DNA from 4 places in the Lysinibacillus zambalensis genome. Region 1 is predicted to be linked to each of the others. Evidence: riboswitches for the same ligand, from Rfam matches in the RefSeq annotation. Region 1 holds a riboswitch; each other region holds the start of a gene.
The links. A riboswitch is a leader RNA that binds a small molecule or an ion and turns the genes downstream of it on or off. The one in region 1 is predicted to bind lysine.
Positions count from the first base shown of each region.

Region 1 (4,755 bases):
GGAATTATGCATTAGAAACATTACACGACCTTTCAGAAGGTAAAAAGCTACGTTATGTAGGCCGTCCTGCAATGAGCTCAACTTCTGAAGGTGATGCAGATTCTCATAAAGCAGCTCAAGCCGCACTTGTAGAAGAAGCAGTTGCTGAGCCTGTAAAGGTTAAATAATCACATATTAAATATTTTTGAGAGCCGGGCTACTTGCTTAGGCAGTAGCCCATTGATGTGCACCAATGCACGTTAATTAAAGGAGGAAATGAAAGTGGCTGAAATTAAAGTCCCTGAATTAGCAGAATCGATTACAGAAGGTAGTATCGCACAGTGGGTAAAAAAAGTGGGCGATCGCGTTGAAAAGGGTGAATTCATCGTTGAACTTGAAACAGACAAAGTAAACGCTGAAATCATTTCTGAAGAAGCAGGAGTTTTAACTCAAATTTTAGCTGAAGAAGGCGATACTGTACTTGTAGGTCAAGTAATCGCAGTTGTAGAAGCTGGCGAAGGTGCAGCACCTGCTCCAGTTGCAGCAGCTCCAGTTGAGGCAGCTCCAGCAGCACCACAAGCAGCACCTGCTCCAGTCGCAGCAGCTCCAGTTGTAGTAGAAACTTCTGGTGAGCGTGTAATCGCGTCTCCAGCAGCACGTAAACTTGCTCGTGAAAAAGGTATTGACCTTGCTGCTGTATCTCCAGTAGATCCACAAGGCCGCGTACGTGTACAAGACGTTGCAGCTCATGGTACAGCTCCAGTTGCAGCACCACAAGCAGCTCCAGCAGCACCTAAAGCAGTAGCAGCTGTTGATGATTCACGTGTGACAATTGAAAAAATGAGCCGTCGTCGCCAAACAATTGCAAAACGCTTACTTGAAGTAAAACAATCTACAGCAATGTTAACAACATTCAACGAAGTAGATATGACAAACGTTATGGCTTTACGTTCTCGTAAAAAAGACCAATTCTTCGAGTCAACTGGCTCTAAACTTGGTTTCATGTCATTCTTCACAAAAGCTGTAGTTGCAGCACTTAAAAAATACCCATATGTGAATGCACAAATCGTTGGTGATGAAATTCACTTAAACAACTTCTTCGATATCGGTGTAGCTGTATCAACAGAAGAAGGATTAGTAGTACCAGTTGTACGTGACGCTGACCGCAAAAACTTTGCAGAAATTGAAGATTCAATTGCAGATCTAGCGAAAAAAGCACGCGACAAAAAATTAGGTTTAGGTGATCTTCAAGGTGGCTCATTCACAATTACAAATGGTGGAGTATTCGGTTCATTAATGTCTACACCTATCATGAATGGTACACAAGCTGGTATCCTTGGTATGCATACTATCAAAAAACGTCCAGTTGAAGTGAATGGTGAAGTTGAAATTCGCCCAATGATGTACTTAGCACTTTCTTACGACCACCGTATTATCGATGGTAAAGATTCTGTAGGCTTCCTTAAAACTGTTAAAGAACTACTTGAAAACCCAGAAGATTTATTATTAAATTCTTAATTCCTGAGTTTCTTAAAACCTTGCGAACTTTGTTTCGCAAGGTTTTTTTCTTGTGTGGAAAATTTGAGGAAGAGAAGGTTAAAGTAATCGGAGCGACGGAATGAGGATCCAGAATGACGGATAAAAGGGCTGAAGTGACGGAAAGGAAGTAGAGCGACGGAAAGAAGAGCCGAAACGACGGAAAGAAAAGCCGGACCGACGGAAAGAAAACAAAGCGACGGAAAGTAGAACCGAAGCGACGGATAAAGCAATCGATACGACGGAAAGAGGAGCCGGACCGAGACCGATGGATAAGAATCGAATCAATGGGCAGGTTATCCCACCGCTTTCGAAAGCTTCACCAAGTTGCATATAGTATAAAGGCTATTATTTTTACTGATTAACAATTTCTTTTGAATTAATAGAAAGTATGTTAAGTATTAATTATTTGCGGATTTTCTTTAAAAAGGATAAAAAACCCTAATATTGTAATTAGTCAGAAAAGTAATGAAATTATCTTGACGAATAAGCTAGTTTTATAGTAGTATCTTAATAATCAATTAAATATTCAAACCTCACGTTTTTATATTGTGAGGTAGAGGCGCGGTATTTATTAGTTCATTGTTGAGTACAAGCAAGCGAAGACGCAATGAAGAAGGAACTATCGCCGAAGTGTAAAAGGAGCTCGTACTTTTATGCTGGGCCTGCAGTGAATAAGTGCAGGACTGTCCTAGTGAATTTTTCCAGGTTTACTAGGTTGTGCTATCTCGGAATGATGGAATTATAGTGAGGATTTGGGCAACTGTTGAAAAAGTAAGACCTAAGTTCAGAGCTTAGGCTTTTTTAGTACAGTTGTCTTATTTTTTTACAGAAAAAAGGGGGAGTTTTACATGAAAAGAAATTGGTTAGTAGTAATGTTGACCGTAGTGACTGCAATTTTGCTAGCTGCATGTGGTACAAGTGACAAGAAGGAGCCGTCGTCATCTAGTAATGAGGGGGGCAATACGAACAACGAGGAAGCTGGCGGCGAATTCCGTATCGGAATGGAAGCAAGTTATGCTCCGTTTAACTGGACGCAGCAAGGTGATGCAAATGATGCAGTAAAAATTGCCGATAATGCAGAATATGCAGGCGGTTATGATGTACAAATGGCGAAAAAAATAGCTGAAGGCTTAGGAAAAGAATTGGTTATCGTAAAATTGGAATGGGATGGTTTAGTACCAGCTCTACAATCAAATAAAATCGATGCTATTATTGCAGGTATGTCACCTACTGAGGAACGTAAGCAAACGATCGACTTCACAGAAAACTACTATACGTCTGATTTTGTAATGGTAATTAAAAAAGGTAGTAAATATGAAAAAGCAACATCTATCCAAGATTTCTCTGGTGCAAAAATTACATCACAGTTAAATACATCTAACTACACTGTTATTGATCAAATCAAAGATGTAAAAAAACAAACAGCAATGGATAGCTTCCCAGCAATGCGAGTTGCATTAGAAGCTGGAAAAATTGATGGCTATGTAGCAGAACGTCCAGAAGGTATTTCCGCTGCTGCTGCAAACGATAAATTAACATATGTAAAATTTGAAGAAGGCTTCGATACAGACATTTCAAATACATCGATCGCAGTTGGTTTACGTAAAGGTGATGCAAACCTTGAGAAGATAAATGAAATCTTAAAAGGTATTTCTGAAGATGATCGCCAAAAAATTATGGAAGAAGCCATTCACCAACAACCAGCAGCACAATAATATAATTGCGCGGGCTAGCTACTAGTCCGTGCAATATCATTATATTAGAATCTTACTAAATTATAATAATGTCTTAGCTAATTGTTTCATAAGATAAAAGAAACAGGGGCCCAATGAAAATAGTAGATAGCTAAGACGATTGTAACGAAAAAGCAACACGACGTTGTTAGGAGGAACATCATGAGTCTTGAATGGATTATTTCTATTGTTGAGAACAACTGGCAAATGTTTTTACGAGGTGCGTATTATACATTACTTATTTCGATTATTAGTACAATTATTGGTGCACTTATCGGATTTTTCATTGGAATTATGCATACCATCAAAGTTCGTAAAAAGGGAGTAAAATTTTATAGCTTAAAATTCATTAATTTTATACTAACTTGCTATGTCGAATTCTTCCGTGGTACACCAATGATTGTACAAGCAATGGTTGTATATTTCGGCTTAGATATAGCTTTTGGTATTAATATGCACTTTATTACAGCAGGTATTGTAGTTGTTTCACTAAATACAGGCGCTTATATGGCAGAAATCGTACGAGGTGGAATTGTTTCCATTGATCAAGGGCAGTACGAGGCTGCATCGGCTATTGGTATGAATCATGTTCAAATCATGCTACATGTTGTATTACCACAAGTTGCCCGAAATATATTGCCGGCAACGGGTAACCAATTAATTATGAATATTAAAGATACAGCAGTTTTAAACGTTATTGGAGTTACGGAATTATTCTTCCAAACAAAGTCGATTGCAGGTAATAACTTCCGCTATTTTGAATCCTTCTTCGTAGCATGTGTTCTTTATTTCATCATGACATTCACAGCATCAAGAATTTTACTGTATATAGAAAAACGGCTGGATGGATCAGATGCCTACCAAAAAGAACAGAAAGAAGCAGTATAGGGGGCTAATAAATGACAGTTATTAAAATAGAGCATTTAAGTAAATCATTTGGGCGTAACGAAGTGTTAAAGGATGTAAATTTCCAAGTAGAAAAGGGCGAGGTTGTCTGCTTAATCGGTTCTTCAGGTTCAGGTAAATCAACATTACTACGCTGCATTAATTTACTGGAAACACCAAGTGGAGGTCAAATTATTTATAAAGGTGAAAATATTTTAGATGAAAAACATAATATCCAGGAATACCGTACACATTTAGGCATGGTATTTCAGCAATTTAACTTATTCAATAACCATAATGTGCTAAAAAATTGCACAGTTGGTCAAATGAAAGTATTAAAACGATCGAAGGTAGAAGCCGATGAAATTGCACTAAAATATTTACAAATCGTTGGTATGGATCAATACGTAAATGCGAAGCCTCGGCAGCTATCTGGCGGTCAAAAGCAGCGTGTAGCGATTGCGCGAGCATTGTCAATGAGCCCAGAAGTAATGCTGTTTGATGAACCGACATCAGCTCTTGATCCAGAAATGGTAGGGGAAGTATTAAAGGTAATGCGTCAGCTAGCGGATTCGGGAAATACGATGTTAATCGTTACACATGAAATGGAATTTGCCAA
Region 1 covers NZ_JBEGDG010000001.1:45,623-50,377, forward strand. Annotated here, with positions in the region: gene ABNX05_RS00230 (2-oxoglutarate dehydrogenase E1 component) at 1-167, shown strand, start outside; gene odhB (2-oxoglutarate dehydrogenase complex dihydrolipoyllysine-residue succinyltransferase) at 262-1,497, shown strand; lysine riboswitch at 2,065-2,249, shown strand; gene ABNX05_RS00240 (transporter substrate-binding domain-containing protein) at 2,367-3,233, shown strand; gene ABNX05_RS00245 (amino acid ABC transporter permease) at 3,414-4,139, shown strand; gene ABNX05_RS00250 (amino acid ABC transporter ATP-binding protein) at 4,151-4,755, shown strand, end outside.

Region 2 (4,755 bases), on a different contig from region 1:
AAATCAGCTGCCTCAAAAGCGGTACGGGTACGTAATGTAAAGAACATCATCGCTAATGAGAATGAAGCTCCTCCGGCTAAGCCTAGTAGTACCATCCAAAGTATAGCGAGGTTCGTCCATTCCATTACTAGTCCGATAAAGCCAATTAAGTAAAATGCCGTAAACATGAATACGAGAGGTCGTTGAGATGTCATTTTACTAGCAATAATAGGCACAGCTAAGGCCATTGGGACTTGTGAAAATTGCATGATGGAAAACATCCATCCTGCACGATCTGCAGCTAATCCTTGTGCTATATATATTTCAGGAATCCAAGCAGCGGTTGTATAGAATAATAACGACTGAAATCCCATAGCTCCCGCTACTGCCCAAGTAACAGGTGATTTCCATAAAGGTGTACGTTCTTTCGTAGTTTTAACATTAGGCTCCGGCTTATTAAATTTCAACTGTGGAATCCAAATTAAAATGGTTAACGCCACAAGAACAAGTGCGACTGCCAGAGCACCTTGCCAGCCAATGGATGAATGGGCAACAGGATAGCTAACGCCAGCGCCAAGCCCAGCTGTCAAATTCATCGACATTGTGAAAAATGCCATAAGCAAACCTACGTGATAAGGAAACTTCAATTTAAGTAATCCTGGAATAAGTACGTTACCGAATGAAATGGCTATACCAATTAGCGCAGTGCCAAATACGAGCAAACTAGTTGTGCCGAGGGAGCGTAGTACAATCCCTAATGCCAAAAGAATAGTCGATAAAAATAATGTTAGTTCTAGCCCGATTTTACGTGCGACAATTGGTACAAAAGGTGAGATAATTGCAAAAGCTAGCAATGGGATTGTTGTTAGAAAACCCGCTAATGCATAGGATATGCCGAGGTCTTCTCGGATAAAGGAAATAATAGGTCCAACAACTGTTAGTGGCATCCGTAATGTCGAGGCAATACAAATTACGCCGATCACTAGTAATAAGGTTGTACCTTTCCAGTTAATTTTCCTGCTAGGATAAGTATCGTTATGTTCACGAGTAGTCAAATAAATCCCCCCTGTTAGAACAATTATGATTGAACCACTATACCACTTTATCACAATAATAAAAATAGTTGAAAATTCACAAAATATAGAATGTTACTCGGGTTGTTGAAATGCCATATGTCATATGTTAGAATAATATTCATCATAAATTTAATAATATGCCTCATGTTTATATTGAGGTAGAGGTCGCGGTATTTAAGAGTATGCTAATGGAAATGACAAGCATTTAAGATATTAGTTGAAAGGAAATACTGCCGAAGTGTGAGGGGACTTGAAAACCTCATGCTGGGGCTGTCTCCGAAAGGAACAGAACTGTCACGTTTGGACAACGTGTTGAGCTATCATTTTGAAAGAACAGAGGATTCTTAGCCATCACTGCCGTTCATGTGATGGCATTTTTTTCGCCTCTTAAAAGGAAGGAAGCTAAATTGTGAGTGAAATAAAAGTCAATCAGCTCGGCCATAAAGCGCCAAAGTTGAAAAAAGAATTAAAAAGCCGTCACATTACAATGATTTCATTAGGCGGTACAATCGGTACAGGATTGTTTTTAGCTAGTGGTGGTGCCATTGCACAGGCAGGCCCTGGCGGTGCGCTTCTTGCTTATGCATTAATCGGTATTATGGTTTATTTTTTAATGACGAGCTTAGGCGAAATGGCAGCCTATATGCCATCATCGGGCTCATTTAGTACGTATGCTACAAAATTTGTGGATCCAGCTTTAGGTTTTGCACTTGGTTGGAACTATTGGTACAACTGGGCAATTACAATTGCGGCAGAAATTTCAGCTGTATCATTGATTATGAAATATTGGTTCCCAGATAGCTCTTCAGCACTTTGGACTGTTTTATTTATTGCTGTCGTTTTATCGTTCAATCTATTATCGGTAAAAAGCTATGGTGAAAGTGAATATTGGTTTGCCATGATAAAGGTTGTAACTGTAATCATTTTTATTATCATCAGTTTCTTAATGATATTTGGTATTTTAGGAGGAAATGCTCCGGTAGGCTTTACGAATTTCTTTATTAGTGATGGACCATTCCACGGTGGTTTCCTTGCTACATTTGGTATTTTCTTAGCTGCGGGATTCTCGTTCCAAGGAACAGAATTACTTGGAATAACAGCGGGTGAAACAGATGATCCTGGTAAAAATATTCCGAAAGCTGTTAAGTCCGTTTTCTGGCGAATTCTTTTATTCTATATTTTAGCGATCGGTGCAATTGGTTTGTTAATTCCGTTTACAGACGCACGTTTGCTATCTGAAGATATCGCTGTTTCACCGTTTACACTGGTGTTCGACCGTTTAGGAATTGCCTTTGCCGCATCATTGATGAATGCTATTATTCTAACGGCAATGCTGTCAGCAGGGAATTCAGGGCTGTACGCATCTTCTCGTATGCTTTGGCAATTAGCGGTAGATGGACATGCACCTAAATTTTTCGCTAAACTAAGCCGTCGAGGTATTCCAATTTACGCATTACTGGCGACTTTAGCTGTAGGCTCTCTAGCATTTTTAGCTTCATTCTTTGGTGATGGTGTGGTCTACATGTGGCTTCTAAATGCCTCTGGGATGTCAGGCTTCATTGCTTGGCTAGGAATTGCATTTAGCCATTATCGTTTCCGTCGAGCGTTCGACGTACAGGGCTTAGATCCGAAATTGTTACCGTATAAAGCGAAATTATTCCCATTCGGTCCGCTATTTGCCTTTACGGTTTGTATGATTGTTGTTATTGGACAAAACTACAATGCCTTTATGGGTGGTTCAGTAGATTGGTACGGAGTCCTTGTCTCGTATATCGGTATTCCACTGTTCTTACTGTTATGGCTTGGCTATAAAATTAAGCATAAAACAAAAATGCTTCCACTTGAGCAATGTGATTTAAAAGTAGATTAATAAATAATAAACTGTCCTGTGAGCCATAGAAAATGGCTTGCAGGGCAGTTTTTTTTAGTTAAAAAATGAATTGGCAAGCTCAAACATACAATCTTGTCAGAGAAAAATTAAATCCTTTAAGCCCAAAACCCCCCATCCCCATAATAGTAATCATTGATCCGTTTTTTTATTTTAGGATCTTCAGATAAAATTACTGGAGAAAATAAAAGTGGACTTTAGCTTTTCAGACCGTCCCTCCATTTTTGGTGCCCAACCTTAATATGGTAAACTGTTTTAGAATGAATAACCACCAAATTTTGGTTATGGCATTTGTTGAAACGTATATCGTTTATCTTCATTCAGTAGAAATAGCTGTACGTAAAAGCATAATAGGTGAGAACAAATAATCACAGGAGGGGGAAAGATGATAGACTATCCATTTTTACAAAACAGATTGAAAAAAGAAAAGATAAATACCTTTTTAATTAATAGTCACGGTAAAACGATATTTCGATACTATAAAAACAAGAAACAACAACAGAAACTTCATAAAATTAATTCTTGTACAAAGGGTATTCTTTCAATTCTATTTGGCATTGCAATAGATCGTAAATATTTGGCATCTGTTCATATACCTGTCCATTCTTTTTTTCCTGAACTATTCGAACGACAAGATGACAAACGTAAAATGGATATGACAATATATCACCTTTTAACAATGACAGAAGGATTAGATTTCCCGGAATTCGGAGAATGGAATTGTTTTGCTCCTATGGTATTTCATTCTGATATAGTAAAATTTATAATAAATCGTCCGATGGTACATCCAGTGGGTACGCATATGAATTATAACTCGGGTTGCTCCCATATACTATCTGCTATATTGCAGCAAGTTACGAGTATGAAAACAAAAGAATTTGCCAATCGTTATTTATTTCAACCATTAGGTATTCAAGAATATCAGTGGTACGAGGATAAGAAGAAAATTAGTAAAGGGGCAGATGGTCTTTTATTAAAGGCAGAAGATATGATGAAAGTGGGGCTCTTAGTTTTAAAGAAAGGCGTATATAACGAGAAAAGGATAGTTTCGGAGGATTGGATTAATCATTCGATAAAGCCGAATTTAATGACTTATGAAAAAATCGGTTATTACGGGATGCATTGGTGGGTAAATAAACAGAATGAAACTAAAGCTTTTTCGGAAGATAATCACTATTTTTTTGCATTAGGCTTTGGGGGGCAATATATTTTTATTTGGCCAAAGGAAGAACTAGTTATTACTATCACAGGTGATTTGTATGAAACTAGTTTATTACCGCTTCAATTAATAAAGGATCACATCTTGAGATAATCGTTATGATGATGAGCCAATAAAATGAAATTTTTACATTTTAGAATAGAGGTGCATGGAAGTGCAAAAGCGCATTTTACTAGTAGAAGATGATGAAGCCATTCGTGAAATGGTAGAAAGCTATTTAACGATGGAGGGATTCCTTGTCACCTCTGCAGTAAATGGAGAAGAAGCAGTACAAAATTGTTTAAACAATCTCTTTGATTTAGTAATCTTGGATATTATGATACCGAAGCTTAATGGATTAGAAGTTTTAAAGATTATACGAGAGCAAGCATCACTTCCAATTATCATCATGTCAGCGAAGGATAGTGATGTTGATAAAGCATTAGGGTTAGGATTAGGGGCAGATGATTATATTGCCAAGCCGTTTTCGATGCTGGAGTTTTCGGCACGTGTCAAAGCCGCAATTAGAAGAGCTACAAAATACTCCGGTCAAGTAGAGGATAAGGCAGATATAGTAGAGATAGACAACTTATCGATAGACCTTGTTAATTTTT
Region 2 covers NZ_JBEGDG010000023.1:62,890-67,644, reverse strand. Annotated here, with positions in the region: gene ABNX05_RS21765 (CynX/NimT family MFS transporter) at 1-1,058, opposite strand, end outside; lysine riboswitch at 1,207-1,383, shown strand; gene ABNX05_RS21760 (amino acid permease) at 1,465-2,925, shown strand; gene ABNX05_RS21755 (serine hydrolase domain-containing protein) at 3,329-4,255, shown strand; gene ABNX05_RS21750 (response regulator transcription factor) at 4,317-4,755, shown strand, end outside.
Region 2: linked by a shared signal. The riboswitch ahead of ABNX05_RS21760 (amino acid permease) and the one ahead of ABNX05_RS00240 (transporter substrate-binding domain-containing protein) in region 1 are both predicted to bind lysine.

Region 3 (4,755 bases), 420 kb from region 1:
CTAAGCTCTTTCGGTATTTTATAAATCCGTAAATGTTGGTGGTTTCTTTTTGAAGCCTTTCGTTGTAATAAAAGCATAGATAAAACCGATTGCAAGCCAGATAAAGCCTACCTTCAATGTCATCGGTGATAAATTAATAAATAAGTAGAGACAAATACCAAATCCTAGCCCTGGAATTAATAAGTATCGAATTATTTTCATTTCTCTTTTACGGAAGAAGTAATACACGATCACTGACAAATTGACAAACATAAATCCTGCTAGGCCTCCAAAGTTCATTAATTCTGCTATAAAATTTGCTGATAAAAACAGCGCTCCTAAAACACTAATCACACACATCAATAAAATATTGTATACCGGTGTTTGATATTTTGGATGTAAATGTGTGAAAAACTTTTTCGAAAGTACCTCATCACGCCCCATACTAAACATTAAACGAGATGCACTTGCTTGTCCTGTTAAACCAGCTGTCACTGTTGATACAATAATCGCAACCGTATAAAGAGTTGCAAGAACTGCACCACCTGCTTTTTCCGCTACATCAAATAAAGCCGTATCAGCTGAACTAAAGTTTGTAACATCAGGCCATACGAGCTGAGCTACATATGCTTGCACAATAAAAATAAGTCCTCCGATTAAACAAGCTAAAATAGCTGCCTTCCAAATATCCTCTTTTGGATTGACTGCCTCTTCTGAAAGTGTTGTAATCGAATCGAACCCTAAAAATGAGAAGCAGGCCATTGCTGCACCAGAAATAATTGCAGACATAACGAATTTTTCATCGTTGAAAAACGGTACAACAGTAAAGAGCGACGTATTACTTTCCGCACCGACAATTGTCTTTACACAAAAAATCACAAAAATAACGACTACAATTCCCATAAACATAACGAGGATTTGATTTGTTTTTGCTGCGATGCCAATACCTAGAATATTGACAGTAGTTATAATACCTGCAATTAATAACACCCATACCCAATACGGAACAGTTGGTATTAATGCATTCGCATATGAAGCACCTACCATGAATACAATGAGTGGCACTAAAACATAATCCATAAACATTGCCCAACCTGCAAAAAAACCTAAATGCGGATTGATTGCACGCTGGGTATATGTATAAGTTGATCCTCCATTTGGAAAAACAGCAGCCATGCGACCGTAACTATATGCAGAAAACATCATTGCAACCATAGCAATCAAGTAGGCTAATGGCAACATCCCACCTGTAGACTCTGCTGCAAAGCCATAAATATAAGCTGGCGCAATCGGTGTCATAAAAGCAATACCATAAATGACTAAATCTTTTAATGTTAAAACACGCTTTAACTGTGGTGTATGATCATTTGGTGTTTGACTCATAGTCCATTTCCTCTCATAGATTCATTGGTTCGCGTTTTGAGAGTTCTTCCGTTACTATATCAATTACTTCATCTGTACTCATCACTTGGCAATAAATTTGATTCATAATCATAATTTCAGCATCATGAAGCTGTTGCGTTGCAGCTGCACATGCATCTTCAACTAAAATAACTTCAAATCCTGCGTCAGCTAAACTTCGAACTGTTGAAGCAACACATTGATCTGTTACAACACCTGTACAAACTACTGTTTCAATGCCCATATTACGCAGTAAAAATTCATAATTCGTACCACTTAATACGCTATCTGTCGTTTTATTTACAACAATTTCGTCATCAAGAGGCTTTAATTCATCCACCATCTCCGCTCCTGGGTCACCGATTGGCAATAAAATATTGTTCCATCCTGTCCGGCGTTGTACAGGAGAACGATCTCGTCCATCTTTATGATGGCAAGCAATGCGACCAAATGTTACTTCTAATTTATTAGTACGGAAAAAATCTAAAAGCTTTTTATTGTTCGGAATCGTTAAATTGTCGATACGATCAAAAAAGTATTCCCACTGATCAAACATGCCCTTTTCTCTTGCAACCTGCGCGTCTAATCCGTCTCGGCTAATAAACTGATGTTGCATGTCTACTATTAGTAATGCTGTTTTATCAGGGTTCACGTTTATTTTTTGACCGTCAGTCGGTAAAAATTCATAGTATAATGTTGATGTATTATCCATAAAATCCCCTCCAAAATATATAGATAAATAAAAAACAGACTCTTTGTGCAAAAGAATCTGTCTAACACAAAAATGACCTACTCATTTCTAAAATGAATCGACCATTTAAAATTCCCACTGTTTGTCTAAACAGAGATAGCACAACTTCATAAACACGTATGCTTACGAAGACAGTCCTGCAACTATTCGCTACAGACCCAGTATATGATGGCGAGAACTCATCACATACTTCGGCGACACTTCCTTCTATCTAACTTCTTCATCTTCTCGGACTCCATTAGGTACTGTTAACTGCCGCGCCTCTACCTCACTATCAGAAAAGTGAGGCTTATTTAATTATTTGAAATAATTATATTATTACATTTTTTATATGTCAACTTTAAAATCTACTATATTTTTATAAGATTTATCGCACACAACCACAAAAATGACAATCTAAACACTTTAAACAATAACTATTTCCCAATATACATCAACAATTGTATAAGCATTTAATTATTCACCTAACGGCATCCACCCCTTTAGGAATATTTTGGGCTACCATAAATCATAGTGGATTCATGACCCCGGGGGCGACTAACGCAGTATAAAATTGTTCGAAGTGGGAGGGATACCCCCCACGCAATTTTAAAAAATATGTTTGTCCTATAGAAAAAACTATCTAAACATAGTAAAAAAATTCTCAGAAAAACAAGCTTCTATTTAAGTAGTCTATTAATACACAAAAAATGCCCTACTTATATTACCAGCTATAAGAAAGGCACCCTCTAAAATTATATTCAGTTTTATTGAGCATATAATTTTACTTCTACGCTACTAAAAACATCATGATATTAAACAGTAATAAAAGGTTGCAGCAGCCACACTAGGCAATCCCTTTTTGATAAGCGACTCTATTAAGTTGAAGAATTATTTCATTATGTATCTAAACTTGATTACCTCAAATCTTTCTTTTTTCTTCTTTTCTGCTTTTTGACTCTTTTACATAATTAATATAGTTACCTGTTCCTTCTATTGCTGAAACTGCAATGATGGCCCATTCTAGTGGATTAACATCTCTTAGTGATTCCTTTCCATAGAATAATGTAATGCTAGCAATAAACCCATAGAGAATTGCTTTAGAAAAATACTCCCAAACAGGAGAATAATTTTCCAAATTAATTTTTTTGTATATTTTGTCTATTAAAATTACAATTCCTAAAATTATAATTACGGTTATAATCATTTCCGTCTTCATAGTACGCCTCCATAGAAAATTTCAACAAATTTTTCATCATATAATTTCTTCGAAAATATCTTCAATCCTTTATGTAACGAAAAAGGACGAATTCTACTACTGGAAGAACCTCGGTCAATACTATCATAATAAAGGTTTTCACTTACATAAAGATTAAATGTTGTACTAGCAAGTTGAACCCTCATACGCTTCCACAAATCTGAAAAAATGATTAGCTTGTCTCTATAGAATCTTTCACAGGATTCTTTTGCATTTTTAAATATGCAAGAGTATGCAAAAACTTTACCGCTTTCAATCAGTGAATCCTTTTCTTTCGCAACCTTTACTTCACTCCTAATTAATTTTTTTCAACACGCATTGTTCTACCTACCGTAATCTTTGTCGAATCAATCGCTAGCAGTAATTTTTCAAGGAAAGGGAGCGTTTGGCCCTACGATTTAATCGATTGACAATCTTTAAGAATTAGGACTAGTGAGGTTTGTCAGTTCAGGAAACAATCGACCACCATTGGAATGAAATCATACTACTGTATTTTTACTTAACCCATTATTTAAAGAGATTTGTGGATGTACATATTTATCATCACCTTCTTCAAACACTATATGGTATAAATACAAAGAAGCTAATCTTCCCTTTAATAGAACTATGTCCAAACTATCGCTAAACTAATTAAAAAGTGTAATCAGAGTACCCGTATAATTCTTTGAGTTATTATAAAATTGAATTACCAATACTTTGCGCATTACTTTTTAATTTTTTTAAATAATATTCTAATTGATTCTCTTTAAAATTTGTTTCTGCCATAAATACACTTAATACCGCTACTGTCGCATCATTTGAAGCATTAATAATCGGAACCGATATACCAATAGCTCCTTGTACATGCTCACTATTCGTATAGCAGTATCCTTTTTCACAAATTTCTTCTAACGATTTTTCAAGTCCTTCTATTGTTGTAATGCTATTTTTTGTATGCGCATCCAGCTCTAATTCTGCTAAAGTTTTTGCTCGCTCTTGTAGATTCAGCTGTTTTATAAAATACGCAAGATGGGTTTTCCCAGCTGTTCCCGTCGGTAGTTTATATACATAACCTAGCTTTTCAGCCCATTTCAAAGTAATTGGGCTTTCTTCCTTCTCAACAAATGAATAAGTCATTTGGTCACTATACATCACACTTAAATACACTGATTCTTGAAATTCCTTGGCTAACTTTTGCATATATGGCTTTGCAATTATACGAAGATCTTGCTCTACCATATTATACAATTTAAGAATATTCGGTGGATTCAATCTATATTTTTTCGATTCTTCTCGTTTAATAAAACCTGTATTATTTAGCGCTTCAACTAATCTATACGCCGAAGTCAAGCTAATATCTAACCCTTTTGCCACATCCGACACAGCTAAAGATCTTTCACTCGCAAAT
Region 3 covers NZ_JBEGDG010000001.1:463,782-468,536, forward strand. Annotated here, with positions in the region: gene ABNX05_RS02265 (APC family permease) at 19-1,362, opposite strand; gene ABNX05_RS02270 (cysteine hydrolase family protein) at 1,376-2,092, opposite strand; lysine riboswitch at 2,221-2,405, opposite strand; gene ABNX05_RS02275 (hypothetical protein) at 3,033-3,329, opposite strand; gene ABNX05_RS02280 (IclR family transcriptional regulator) at 4,041-4,755, opposite strand, start outside.
Region 3: linked by a shared signal. The riboswitch ahead of ABNX05_RS02270 (cysteine hydrolase family protein) and the one ahead of ABNX05_RS00240 (transporter substrate-binding domain-containing protein) in region 1 are both predicted to bind lysine.

Region 4 (4,755 bases), on a different contig from region 1:
ACGTCAAGGAACGAATCATGAACACCGTTCCTTCAGAATAAAACGAAAAGGATTGTCATTCCAAATTTATGGATGACAATCCTTTTAATATTTATAGGTGGGCATGTCTTTCTTTTAAAAGTACATCTATTAACGAAATAAACGCTTCCAAAATATTTAGTGAGTATTGAATCATTTCCTCTAAGTTTTTGATTGACAGTTCATTCACTAATTTTTGTGCAGCCATATGTACTAATTCATGAGGTTGTTCTATATGAAGATATTCTGGCAAATTCCGATATTCCTCAAAATGGCCATAATACCATTCCCCAAACTTACATTCATGATGCGTTTTTATAATTTCTTTTAGGCCAGCCTTTTGTAAAGCATTTCTTAAAAAGCTTGCATGATCCATTAACCTTGCTGCCAATTGGCTAACTACCGTTTGCTCTTTAGGCTTACGGATTGTAGGAGCAATAGCTTTTAACATTTCAGATACTTGATTTTGTATTATATCCGAGAAGTCACTAGTATGAGATAATTCCGTCGTTGTTTCCGCTAAACGTCCTACAGCTATTACATTTTCTTCTGATGCGACTGTCATTTGATCAATGCCATGTGCTGCTTCTTCAATATTTTTACTTGTTACAGTCAAATTAGTAATATTGCTCTTCATGATACTTAAAAAGTCAGTTAAATAATGTTCGACTTCTTTAATATTTGTTATTGTATTATGTAATTTCTTATCAATGACTGATCGAATCTTCGTCATTTCTTGCAATGAACCTTTCGAGCTGTTAGCTAACTTCCCTACCTCCATCGCAACAACATTAAATCCTTTTCCATGTTCACCAGCACGTGCAGCTTCTATAGAGGCATTTAAGGATAGTAGTTGTGTTTGATCAGCAATCCCAGTCACACCTTTACCGATATCATCCATTTTAGTTATTTCATTATACAACTGCTCTGTTGAATGAGCTCCTTTAGACAACAACTCCTGAACCAGTTCACCTTTTGTAATGGACGCTTCCATTTCCTCTACAAGGAGTAATGAATGCTGTTTTATTTCTTGAATGTTTGCATTAACATTTTGCTCAACTGCAAGTATCTCTTCTGTATTTGACGACATTTCTTCACTCATTGCTGAAATATCCCCTACACTTGTTGAGACATTTTGAACCTTTAGCGCCGTTTGAAAATTAATTAACTCCATATGCGCTAGTACAAAGTCTAAAATCGCATTTTTCACATCAATACTGTCATGCTCAAGTTCTAATTCCAAAATTCGCTTTTTTAATATTTGTATTTCTAAATCGTTGTGTTGCTCAACGCTTTCATCCACTGGCTTTTGAAATAAACCGAATAACACCATATTAACTCCCACCTTCCCTTTGGAAAAACATGTCACATTTTATTATATAACAACTAAATTGGATAAAGTATGAAATTAATGTAAACAAAAATAGATGTGCCATTTAATGACACACCCTATTCATATTATATGTAAAGCGCTTGTTCTAAATTAAATTCGTCATGTAATGCAGTTGCTGCACGAATCATTTCGTCCTGAGGAACAACGACAGACACTTTTATTTCAGATGTACTTACCATTTTCACAGGGATATCTTCACGACGTAATCGATCAAACATACGGGCTGCCACTCCTGGGTTAGATGCCATTCCTGAGCCAATAATAGAGACTTTCGCTAAACCGATTTCAAAATCAGCAAAACTAAACCCTAGTGATACTTTACTATCTTCTAGGACACGTAATGCATCAGCGAACTCCTCTTTTAAAATAGTAAATGATACAGTCGGCTTTAAGCCATCAATTATTGCTTGTACGATTATATCAACGTTTATGCGATTTTCTGCAAGTATTGTGAACATATCTGCTAGCGAAGCATTAGAATAAGCATCATACCCTACCGTTAGGCGAATTACGTCTGACTCATAGGCAACACCACGTACAATTAAATTTTTCTCCATTTCAACTTCCTCCTTCAATAAAGTACCTTCTGTATCTTTTTCGCTTGACCGAATGATAACTGGGATTTGAAACTTCTTTGCTATTTCTACAGCCCGTGGGTGTAAAATTTGTGATCCTAAGTTTGATAGCTCTAGCATTTCATCATATGAAATTTCTTTTACCTTTTGTGCCCCAGCAATCTGACTTGGATCAGCTGTATAGACTCCATCCACATTCGTATAAATATCTACGCGCTCTGCCTCTAATGCTGCAGCAATAGCTAAAGCCGTCGTCTCCGCACCACCTTTACCAAGCGTCGTAATATTCCGTGAATTGCCGATCCCCTGTTCCCCTGCAACGACGACGATTTTCCCCTGAGTTAAATACTCTTCTATTCGAATAGCTTCTATCACATCAATTCGTGCATTGCCATACACCACATCGGTTTGAATACCTGCCTGCCAGCCTGTTAATGACACTGCATCATAACCTTCTTCCTGCAAAGCAATTGCCACTAATGCACTTGATAGTTGTGAGCTTGTTGACAATAGTGCGTCTAGTTCACGTTTAGACGCATTGTCTGATAGATTACAAGCCATCTTTGCTAATTCTTTAGACGTCCCTCTCATTGCTGTAGTGACAACGACAATATCAAAACCACTTTCCTTTTCTGCAATTACCTTTTTTGCAACATCTTGAATGTGTTCAGTTGATGCTAATGCAGCACCACCAAATTTCATCACAATTCTCTCCATTCTTTTCATTCTCCTTCGTATTTAATCATTTCGCTGATTATAAAGTAGCTAAAATTTTGCAGCTTTCACAAAAAACATCGCAAAAGCAAATAACATCCTTCAACTCTTAGGTAAGAGTAACAGCCTTGAAAAAATGTTGTTTCGAGAAATCTAAAAAGGCAGCTCTCACATAACGTGAAAGCCGCCTATAACATGTACAATAAAAGTAACTTGCGCATGTGTGATAGCTCTCCGAAACGTTTAGAATCGACAGTCTTACATCTCTTAAATGTAAAACCAGCACAGCATCGGAAACAACGATGCTCCACTTCGGCAAGTTCCCCTTTCATACATTTTCACTGGACTTGTTCGTCCTCGTATGTACTACTCTTGAACCTTGCACCTCTATCATCACTAAATAGTGATTGTATTTAATTGAATCTTAGCGAAGAAATTTCCAATTTAATAAGTAGAAACTACTTATAACTAAGATGCTGTGTATGACATTGCTATATTGAATAGCTATGTATATACAAACCTTAGCATACGTCTAATCCTTTGACAATGTCTCTTGATTAAAATCAATTTCACCTTGGCGTAATTGCCGCTGCCGCTTTGCTTTCGCGCAGAAAACATTTGTCGCTGTCGCTTTGCTTTCGCGCAGAAAACATTTGCCGCTGTCGCTTTGCTTTCGCTACAGATGAACAATGCGTCCAAAATCGGCTTTGTGCTTAGGTCTGCAGATATTTATTGTACGAAAGCGCAGTGCTAACGTAGCGACAGCGACACGAGGGCCGACACGAAATCGGTCATTTCGATAATACCACAGGACGTGGCGTTTTTACCGATGCAAGTCAGTTAGCCGTTATCACATGGATGCGATGGTTTTAGGCTAACATCCCCTCAGAACTCCTTTCCGATTCCATGACATCCGTCGGAGGCTCTATTTTCGTTCAGCAAATGTCTTTTGTACCAAAAGCGTAGCGACAGGTACAGGTGTTTGGACACCCACCGAAAAGGAATTCCATTTACACTCATCTCACTTACCCTTCAGAGGTAGTATTTTCTGCAGAATGAAAATAAGTATGGATATTGCTAGCTAGACTAGCCGGCATCCCAGCTTCCTGTAATGCTTGCACACTTGCCTCACGAATTTTTTTGACAGAGCCAAAATGCTTAAGTAATTGCTGTTTTCGCTTTGGACCAACTCCCTCTATTTGATCGAGGACAGATTGTATAGCATGCTTCTCGTGCTGCTGTCGTAAGAAAGTAATAGCAAAGCGGTGTACTTCGTCTTGAATTCGTTGCAGTAAATAGAAGCCATCACTTGTGCGCTTTAATGCAATTACTTCAGGTGGATCACCAAATAGAAGCTGAGACGTATTATGCTTGTCATCTTTTGCTAATCCGGCAATTGGAATGACAAGGCCGAGCTCATCCTCTAATACTTCCCGTGCGACTTCCATTTGCCCCTTCCCGCCATCAATTAGTACTAAATCTGGTAAAGGTAGACCTTCTTTTAATACTCGTGTGTAACGACGACGGATCACTTCCCGCATTGCCCCGTAATCATCGTGCTTGGCAGCTGTACGTGTTTTGTATTTTCGATACTCCTTCTTTGCAGGTTTTCCATCGATAAATACAACCATTGCAGATACAGCATCTGTTCCATGCATATGACTATTATCGAAAGCTTCGATCCGTAAAGGCACAGAAATGCCCATAGCTTCACCGAGCGCCTCACATGCTCCTATTGTGCGTTCTTCCTGACGTTCAATAAGCTGGAACTTCGCTGCTACAGCAATTTCAGCATTTTTAATCGCTAAATCAACAAGCTCTTTTTTTTGCCCACGTTTTGGTGTTAGTACCTTTACTTCTAATAATTCCGTTAAAATATCCGCATCAATAGATTGGGGGATAAAAATTTCTTTAGGCTTAATATGCTCTAGCTTGTCATAAAAGCGCCCAACGAATGTTAAAAATTCCTCTTCTGCATCTTGATAAATCGGAAATATCGAGACATCACGCTCAATGAGCTTTCCTTGACGGACAAAGAAAACTTGCACACACATC
Region 4 covers NZ_JBEGDG010000004.1:238,609-243,363, reverse strand. Annotated here, with positions in the region: gene ABNX05_RS08260 (YslB family protein) at 1-41, shown strand, start outside; gene ABNX05_RS08255 (methyl-accepting chemotaxis protein) at 92-1,351, opposite strand; gene ABNX05_RS08250 (aspartate kinase) at 1,477-2,703, opposite strand; lysine riboswitch at 2,920-3,098, opposite strand; gene uvrC (excinuclease ABC subunit UvrC) at 3,726-4,755, opposite strand, start outside.
Region 4: linked by a shared signal. The riboswitch ahead of ABNX05_RS08250 (aspartate kinase) and the one ahead of ABNX05_RS00240 (transporter substrate-binding domain-containing protein) in region 1 are both predicted to bind lysine.